DNA from 2 places in the Pantoea stewartii genome. Region 1 is predicted to be linked to the other one. Evidence: predicted binding sites of a transcription regulator. Region 1 holds the regulator's gene; the other holds the start of a gene.
The links. Region 1 encodes ArgR, which controls arginine synthesis, uptake and breakdown. Its sites were predicted from a motif close to ANTGAATAAAAATACANT; they were not measured.

Region 1 (4,428 bases):
CCGATGTCCGTTTTCCTGCGCCTTACGGCTGTCAGGTTCTGCCTCGCCGTTTCAGACAGAAAAAAGCCCCGGCGACCGGGGCTAAAGGGTTCGTCATGAACAGACGAGGAACTATTTATAAAGCTGTGCGGTGAGGTGATAGCTGTCACCGGTATTTGCTTCAATGATTTTGTACGCGCTTGCGCCTTGCTCATCAGCTTTTTGAGACAGCTGAGCCCGATAATCAATCGGAGAGCCTGCTACACCGCTGATGCTTACGGTTCCGGCAGGTTGTAAGTTCTGTGCTTGTTCGGCGGTCACCAGCTGTGCAGCGGAAGCGCCGAATGTCATAGCAGAAAGAAGACTTACTGTTGCGATGGTTGCTTTGATGTTCATGTTTATTTCCTCATAACTGTCAACAACCTACGGAGTCAAAACACAGAGCGGGTTGTCGATTAATTTCAGATGCGGCACGATTGCCGTCGATGTATTACTTATAAAGTTCAGCGGTAACGTGGAACGTATCGTCGCGATTATTTTCAATGACGCGATAGTGACCCGCACCCTGGGCATCTGCCTTTTGAGACAGAACCTGGCGAACATTCGTCTGATCGCCGTCGATGCCGCTGACGGTGATGGTTTGATTCAGGGGCTGCAGGTTCATTTCCTGCGCCTGTTGATTTGTTACCGGGCTGGCGGCATGGGCACCAAAGGACAGGAGCGAAGCCAAACTCAGGGCGGCAAAGGTTAATGTGGTTTTCATTACTCTTCTCCAGCAATGTTAATTAACCAGTGAGCATGTGGTCTCATCTGGTTACCTGTCAGTTCAAACGCTTTTATTTGTACAACTCAGCGGTGGCGTGATAGTTGCCATCGTTGTAAGCCTCGATAACACGAAAAGCTTTAGCGCCGTGTTGATCCGCTTTCTCACTCAGTTGCTGTCTGATATCTGATGGCGCACCGGCGACACCACTAACGCTCACAGTGCCGACAGAGTGCAGATTCTGAGCATCCGCAGCAGAAACATATTCAGCTGCAGATGCACCAAATGACAGGGCAGAGAGAATGCTTAAAGCAGCGATGGTAGTTTTAATTTTCATGAAAGATGTCCTCGTCGTGGCTGTTCTTCTTTTTTATTAGTGTGATTCACATCACGAAAGTAAGTATAGGACTAATAACGGCGGAAATTAATATCTGCCTAATAATGTTTTGTAGTCATACTTTAACCTTATGGGATTTTTTTATAACTAAACGTTATTAAAAGCGGTTAAAAAACGGCCTTTGGCAGGTAATTACTTATAAAAACAGTAAGATGCGCAACTTTAACTTTTGGTGCGGAAATTTATGGTCGATCAGGCTGCTTGTGAACATAACCTCAAAGGATAGCACCATCGATGCGGTGTAGAGCAGTGTAAAATAGCGTGGAAAAGTAGTCAGGATAAAGGGTATGACCAATAGTACAAGGTAAATAGCGGCAATGAGATAGGCTCAACTCGTTGATAATAGAGCGTTTAAACAGAAGAGAACACAAGGAGGAACGCGCTGCAGATCAACCGGCAGATGCGCTGCCGGTCAGAGATAAAGGCTAAAGTTCTTGTTCAAACAATACCAGAATAGCATCGTGCAGCTGCCTGACAGTAAAGGCGCGTGCTGGCGTGATAAAAATGGTGTCGTCTCCTGCAATCGTGCCCAGGATTCCTTCGGACTTACCTAATGAGTCAAGTAAACGTGCAATTAACTGTGCGGCACCCGGGCTGGTATGAATCACGACCAGAGCATCGTTATAGTCAATATCAAGCACCAGATTCTTCAGAGGACTGGTGGTAGTCGGCACGCCCAGTTCCGCAGGTAAACAGTAAACCATTTCCATTTTGGCATTGCGGGTGCGCACCGCGCCAAATTTCGTCAGCATACGAGAAACTTTTGACTGATTAATGTTCTCGAAGCCGTCTTCCTGAAGCGCCTGAACAATCTCGCCCTGAGAGCTGAATTTTTCTTCTTTTAATAATGCCTTGAAGGCTTTAATCAGATCGTCTTGTTTCGATGGGTTTCGCATAATTTACCAGTATACGTAAGACAAACCGCGAACCAGGCCGCAGCAAAGACATTATTATGCATATAAATGAATTTTTATGCAATAGGTTATTAATTGTACTGCGAGGTCATCATCGCGGGCGGCGATAATAGCAAAGAATCTCCTCAGACCAAAACCCAGCTCACAGCCTGAAAAGGCAAAGGTTGCAAAGGTGTTATATTATTGATGAGGTAAGAAAATAAAAATGTACATTGCCGATCTCTTTCTGCGGATAATACGGTTGCCAGTTCACGGGTATAATGTTTACAGCCTGTTAGTGAGAATGATGCCTTCATCATTTGTTACTAAAGTAAGCCTGAACCGGGAATTGCCTGACTCGCGTGAGTAACCTGGCGAGTAAGGGACAGGAAGATGATGTGTCATTTTTTATCCGGCGCTTCTGTATTGAAGCAGGTAGAGCAGGCACCGGACAAACGTCATCCACTGAGCCGTTGGTTACGCTCTGATACAGATGGAATATCGGATCTTCTCTGCCCCACCTTAATAAGGAGTTATGAATGAAAGTTGCCGTTCTCGGTGCCGCGGGTGGCATAGGCCAGGCGCTCGCACTTCTACTCAAAACCCAGCTTCCAGCAGGTTCAGAACTGTCTCTTTACGATATCGCGCCTGTCACGCCGGGCGTGGCAGTAGATCTCAGCCATATTCCCACCGCAGTAAAGGTGCAGGGGTTCAGCGGTGAGGATGCGAAACCAGCCCTGAAAGGGGCCGACGTTGTGCTTATTTCCGCGGGTGTGGCACGCAAACCGGGCATGGATCGTGCGGATCTCTTTAATGTTAACGCCGGCATCGTCAGCAACCTGATCGAGCAGGTGGCGACTACCGCCCCTAAGGCGCTGATTGGTGTCATTACCAACCCTGTTAATACGACCGTGGCGATTGCGGCGGAAGTGCTCAAAAAACACGGCGTCTACGATAAGAATCGTCTGTTCGGTGTCACTACGCTGGACATCATCCGTGCAAACACCTTCGTTGCGGAGCTTAAAGGTAAACAACCTGGCGAAGTTGAAGTGCCTGTCGTCGGTGGGCATTCCGGTGTGACCATCCTGCCACTGTTGTCTCAGGTGCAGGGCGTCAGCTTCAGTGAGCAGGAAGTGGCTGACCTGACCAAACGTATCCAGAATGCGGGTACTGAGGTCGTTGAGGCCAAGGCCGGTGGCGGCTCTGCTACATTGTCTATGGGCCAGGCAGCTGCCCGTTTTGGATTATCGCTGGTGCGTGCATTGAATGGCGAAGCGAACGTAGTGGAATGTGCTTATGTTGAAGGTGAAGGAAAGTATGCCCGCTTCTTCTCCCAACCGCTGCTGCTGGGCAAGAATGGGGTTGCTGAGCGCAAGCCCATCGGCGCATTAAGTCCGTTTGAACAGCAGGCACTGGAAGGCATGCTTGAAACGCTGAAAAAAGATATCGCGCAGGGCGAAGCCTTTGTGAAGCAATAAAGCGTTTCAGACAACATAACGCCCGGTTCGACCGGGCGTTTTTTATTGCGTTCTGATACCTAACCTGAACAAGATTACGCGCTGTCTCGCTGCGCACCAATCCGCTCTTAACCGGCCCGTTACGGCAATTTTTATTCTCAGAGCCCACCTGAGCGGAACGTTCGGGTGGTCGATGCGCTATTACCTGTCGGCGTTTTTCGGCTCAGCGCTTCTACGCGCATCTGGAACGGCGGGAACGGCATTTCAATGCCATGCTCTGCAAAGCCATGTAAAATAAGCTGATGCAGTTCATGGCGAAGCGGCATTCGATGGCCCATTTCCGCCGCATGCACGCGCAGTTCAAACAACTGAATTCCCTGCTGTAAATCCACCAGGAACACTTCAGGTGGCGGTGTATCCAGCACATAGCTGCAGCGCTCTGCCGCCTGTTTAAGCAGGGTAGTGACTTCTTCACTGCTAACGGTAGCGGGGGCAGGGATGGTCAGCACCACACGCGTGACGGAATCGGAAAGCGACCAGTTAACAAACTGCTCAGTAATGAACGCCTTATTGGGCACGATAATCTCTTTGCGATCCCAGTCAGTGATCGTGGTTGCGCGGGTATTGATGCGCGTAATGCTGCCGGTAAGGTCGCGGATGGTCACGGTATCACCGATACGAATCGGTTTTTCAAACAGGATAATCAGGCCGGAAATAAAGTTCGCGAAAATCTCCTGCAGACCAAATCCCAGCCCGACGCCCAGACCGGTAACCAGCCATTGTAGTTTTGACCACTCAATGCCAATGAGTGAGAAGCCCAGCAAGCCACCGATCAGCAACAGCACATATTTTGTCAGCGTGGTGATGGCATAACCGGTGCCCGGTGACAAATCAAGATGCTGCAGTAACGCAAGCTCAAGCAGAGCCGGCATATTGCGC
Region 2 (4,428 bases), 650 kb from region 1:
GCGTTAACCATAATGGTGCCGCCAGGGGTTTCGTAACAGCCGCGTGATTTAATGCCTACCAGACGGTTTTCAACGATATCGATACGGCCCACGCCATGTTTTGCGCCCAGCACATTCAGTTTTTCCAGACACTGGAACGGGCTCAGTCTTTCACCGTTCACCGCCACCACGCGGCCTTTTTCAACGGTTACTGTCACGTCTTCTGGCTGATCGGGCGCTTCCAGCGGATCGACAGTCCAGACCCAGCAATCTTTGTTAGGTGCGTTAGACGGGCTTTCCAGCACGCCGCCTTCGGTAGAAATGTGCCAGGCGTTTTCATCACGGCTGTAGATTTTTTCCAGCGACGCGGTGGTAGGGATGTTACGCGCTTTCAGATAATCCAGCAGCGCTTCACGCGAACGCAGATCCCACTCGCGCCATGGCGCCACCACTTTCAACTGCGGCGCCAGTGCGGTGTAAGTGGTTTCGAAACGCACCTGGTCATTACCTTTACCCGTGGCACCGTGGCACAGCGCATCAGCACCCACTTTCAGCGCCAGCTCAACCTGGGCTTTCGCGATGATAGGACGCGCCATTGAGGTACCCAGCAGATACGTCCCTTCATACAGGGCCCCGGTCTGCAGCACCGGATAAACGTAGTCACTGATAAACTCTTCACGCAGATCGACAACGTGACATTCTGATGCACCTGACTGCAGCGCTTTCTTCTCAACGCCTTCCAGATCGCTACGTTCCTGACCGATATCCGCCACGAACGCGACCACTTCACAGCCGCCATAGTTTTCTTTCAGCCAGGGAATAATGGCCGAAGTATCCAGACCACCGGAGTAAGCCAGTACGATTTTTTTGATGTTTTGCGTTTGCATTTCGTAATCCTTGAATCTGAGTCGTTAAGCGAGAATCCGGGTGCCAATGGACACGCCGTTAAAAAGGGTAGGTAACTGCTCGGCATGACGCCAGCTGGCAATATCGACCGGACGGCCCAGCGTGCGTGCCGCATCCAGCGCAGCGTTCACTTTGACAATCATGCCATCGGTGATGATGCCCTGAGCGATCAGCTGTTCTGCTTTATCTGCCGTCATTTCTTCGATGCGCTGACCTTTGCCATCAAGAATGCCGCTGACGTCCGATAACAAGACTAAGTCAGCACCCAGCGTTGAGGCCAGCGCTGTGGCAGCCTGATCGGCATTGACGTTCATAAGCTCACCGCTGTCGGTGATGCCGATTGAACTGACAACGGGCATGTAACCTGCGCCCAGCAGCGTGTTAATTAATGCAGGATTGCCCGGCGTTGCGTTGCCCACATGGCCCAGCGCTTCATCTAACTGGGTGACATTGACCAGGCCCGCATCGCCCAGACACAGACCGACGGCCTGAATGCCGTATTTTTTCGCCCAGGCCAACAGCGTTTTGTTGGCGGTACCAGCCAGTGCGCCGGTGATGATGTCAATCTGATCGGCAGGCGTAACACGCAAACCGTTCTTCTTTTGCACCGGCAGCGCCAGTTTTTTCATCAGTTCATCGACCAGGCAACCGCCACCGTGAACGATAATCAGGGGGCGCTGATGAGCAGAACGGTAGGCCAGCAACGCGTCAAATAAACGGGCCAGTGCTTCTTCGCTGTCTAACAGCACACCGCCCAGCTTGATAATTAATGGATTAGTCATGGTTTAGTCGTCCGTTAAATCAGTGACTGCGTTTCAGGGAAACCGAAACGAATATTAAGGCACTGTACTGCCTGAGAGGCTGCCCCTTTAAGCAGGTTATCTTCAGCAGCCACCACAATCAGGTGTTCGCCCTGTACGGCAAAGCCAATATCGCAGTAAGGCAGACCGACCACGGCTTTCAATGCCGGTACGCCTTGCTCGTAAACGCGTACCAGCGGCTTATCGTGGTAGGCATTGTGAAAGACCTCAGCGACATCATCACGGCTGACGCCGGCATTAAGACGGCAGGTGATCGTGGCCAGGATGCCACGCGGGAAACTGCCCAGGTGCGGCGTAAAAATTACCGGTGTGCCCAGGTGCGCCACAATTTCAGGATGATGACGATGATTAAAAATACCGTAAGGCTGCAGACTGACTTCACAGAAGCTGGTACCAACATTCGCTTTGCGCCCTGCTCCACTGACGCCACTGGTGGCATTGATGACCGGCCACTGCGCCTCATTCAGTAAACCGGCATCCACCAACGGCTTGAGTGCCAACTGAGAGGCGGTGGGATAGCAGCCAGGGACGGCAATCAGCTGTGCTTCTTTGATTTTTTCCTGCTGGAACTCCGCCAGACCGTAAACGGCTTTATCCAGCCAGTCCCCATGCTGGTGCGTGAAGCCATAAAACTGCGTGTAAAACTTGCCGTCGTTGACGCGGAAAGCGCCGGACAGATCAAACACGACGCAGCCAGCTTTCAGAAATTCAGGCGCCAGGTCGTGACTGACTTCGTGGGCCGTCGCCAGAAACACCACATCAACTTTATCTGCCCATTCGTCGGCGCGGCTCAGTGGCTGCAGCGGCAGATCCACCACGCCTTTCAGCTGTGGATGAAGATCGGACAAGCGCTTACCCGCATCGGGACTTTGCGCAGACACCGCCAAAGCGGTTATGTTGATATGTGGATGGCGATTAAGGAAGGTGGCAAGCTCTACGCCAGCGTAACCACTGGCACCAACGATCAGCGTATTCAACATCAGGCTGTATACCTTTATTACAGTCACACGTTCCGGGTCGCGGCCTTGCCCCGTTGCCCACGATGTCGTTTGCAGCGATTTAAGGTTCACATGCACACGACGTTAATGTATTTTTATTCACTATTAATGCATGAATATTGATACATCCTAACTCAAGGACCGTCAACAGTGAAGACAAAATTACCGCCTTTTATCGAACTCTACCGCCAGTTGATCGCAACACCGTCTATCAGCGCAACCGATGCCGCTCTCGATCAGAGCAATGAAACTTTAATCAATTTACTGGCTGGCTGGTTCCGTGACCTGGGTTTTACCGTGGAAGTCCAACCCGTGCCGGGCACGCGGCATAAATTTAATATGCTGGCGCGCACCGGAAGCGGTGCGGGCGGTCTGCTGCTTGCCGGGCACACCGATACCGTTCCGTTTGATGATGGTCGCTGGACTCGCGATCCCTTTACCCTGACCGAGCACGACAACAAGTTGTACGGTCTGGGTACCGCCGATATGAAAGGCTTCTTCGCGTTTATTCTGGACACGCTCCGTGATGTGGATGTGACAGCCCTGAGTAAGCCGCTTTATATTCTGGCCACCGCTGATGAAGAAACCACCATGGCGGGCGCGTCATATTTTGCCGCATCCACACAGCTTCGCCCTGACTGCGCCATTATTGGCGAACCGACGTCGCTGAAACCTGTCCGTGCGCACAAAGGACATATCTCGAATGCGATTCGCATTCAGGGTCAATCTGGCCATTCCAGCGATCCGGGTCGCGGCGTTAATGCCATTGAGCTGATGCATGAGTCGATTACCGAACTCATGCAACTGCGCAATACGCTGAAAGCCCGTTACAACCATGATGGTTTTGCGATTCCTTATCCCACAATGAACTTTGGTCATATTCATGGCGGTGATGCAGCAAACCGTATCTGCGCCTGCTGCGAATTGCACATGGACATCCGCCCTTTGCCGGGGCTGACGCTGAGCGATCTTGACGCGCTGCTGAATGAGGCACTGGCGCCGGTGAGCGAACGCTGGCCGGGACGGATTACCATCGAAGAATTGCATCCGCCGATTCCGGGCTATGAATGTCCGGTTGACCATGAGCTGGTCAAGGTGGTGGAAAAACTGCTGGGTACACCGACAGAAGTGGTGAATTATTGCACTGAAGCCCCGTTTATCCAGCAACTTTGTCCAACGCTGGTGCTGGGCCCGGGTTCTATCAACCAGGCGCATCAGCCGGACGAATTTATCGATACCGCATTTATTCAGCCTACGCGCGCCTTAATCGCTCAGGTTGTGCAGCATTTCTGTCACTAATTATCATCAAACGGGGCATTTCACTGTATTAACAGCAAAATGCCCTGCCAATCTGTGGGATTTGATAATAAGAATAACTTATCCCGCTTCGCCGCTATCAAATTCCATGAATTTCCGTCAGTTAGCTGCACGTTTCCCTCACTTTAAGTCATTTGACGAACGCCTGATTACGTGGCTAGATAAAAGACGATGTTATACCCACTGGGCAATCATCCCACTTTATTCAGCTTGCGACGGGCAGCAACTGAAGAACCCCGGTCAGAGCCGGGAGGACGACGTTGCTGGCTTTTCTGCTGCCTGAAAAGGCCGGGTATAGAGGTTTATCAAGACGATAAGGGTGTCAGGGTCACATGAACGAACAATATTCCGCAATGCGAAGTAATGTCAGTATGCTCGGCAAACTGCTCGGGGATACGATTAAGGAT

Region 2: argC (N-acetyl-gamma-glutamyl-phosphate reductase) is a predicted target of ArgR. The motif match lies at 2,791-2,808, and genes of this name have one in related genera.

The regions. Positions count from the first base shown of each region.
Region 1 covers NZ_CP049115.1:2,373,593-2,378,020, reverse strand. The annotation lists gene yhcN (peroxide/acid stress response protein YhcN) at 112-375, opposite strand; gene G5574_RS11260 (YdgH/BhsA/McbA-like domain containing protein) at 470-742, opposite strand; gene yhcN (peroxide/acid stress response protein YhcN) at 816-1,079, opposite strand; gene argR (transcriptional regulator ArgR) at 1,565-2,035, opposite strand; gene mdh (malate dehydrogenase) at 2,572-3,510, shown strand; gene mscM (miniconductance mechanosensitive channel MscM) at 3,648-4,428, opposite strand, start outside.
Region 2 covers NZ_CP049115.1:3,023,726-3,028,153, reverse strand. The annotation lists gene G5574_RS14395 (argininosuccinate synthase) at 1-866, opposite strand, end outside; gene argB (acetylglutamate kinase) at 891-1,667, opposite strand; gene argC (N-acetyl-gamma-glutamyl-phosphate reductase) at 1,682-2,686, opposite strand; gene argE (acetylornithine deacetylase) at 2,855-4,003, shown strand; gene ppc (phosphoenolpyruvate carboxylase) at 4,354-4,428, shown strand, end outside.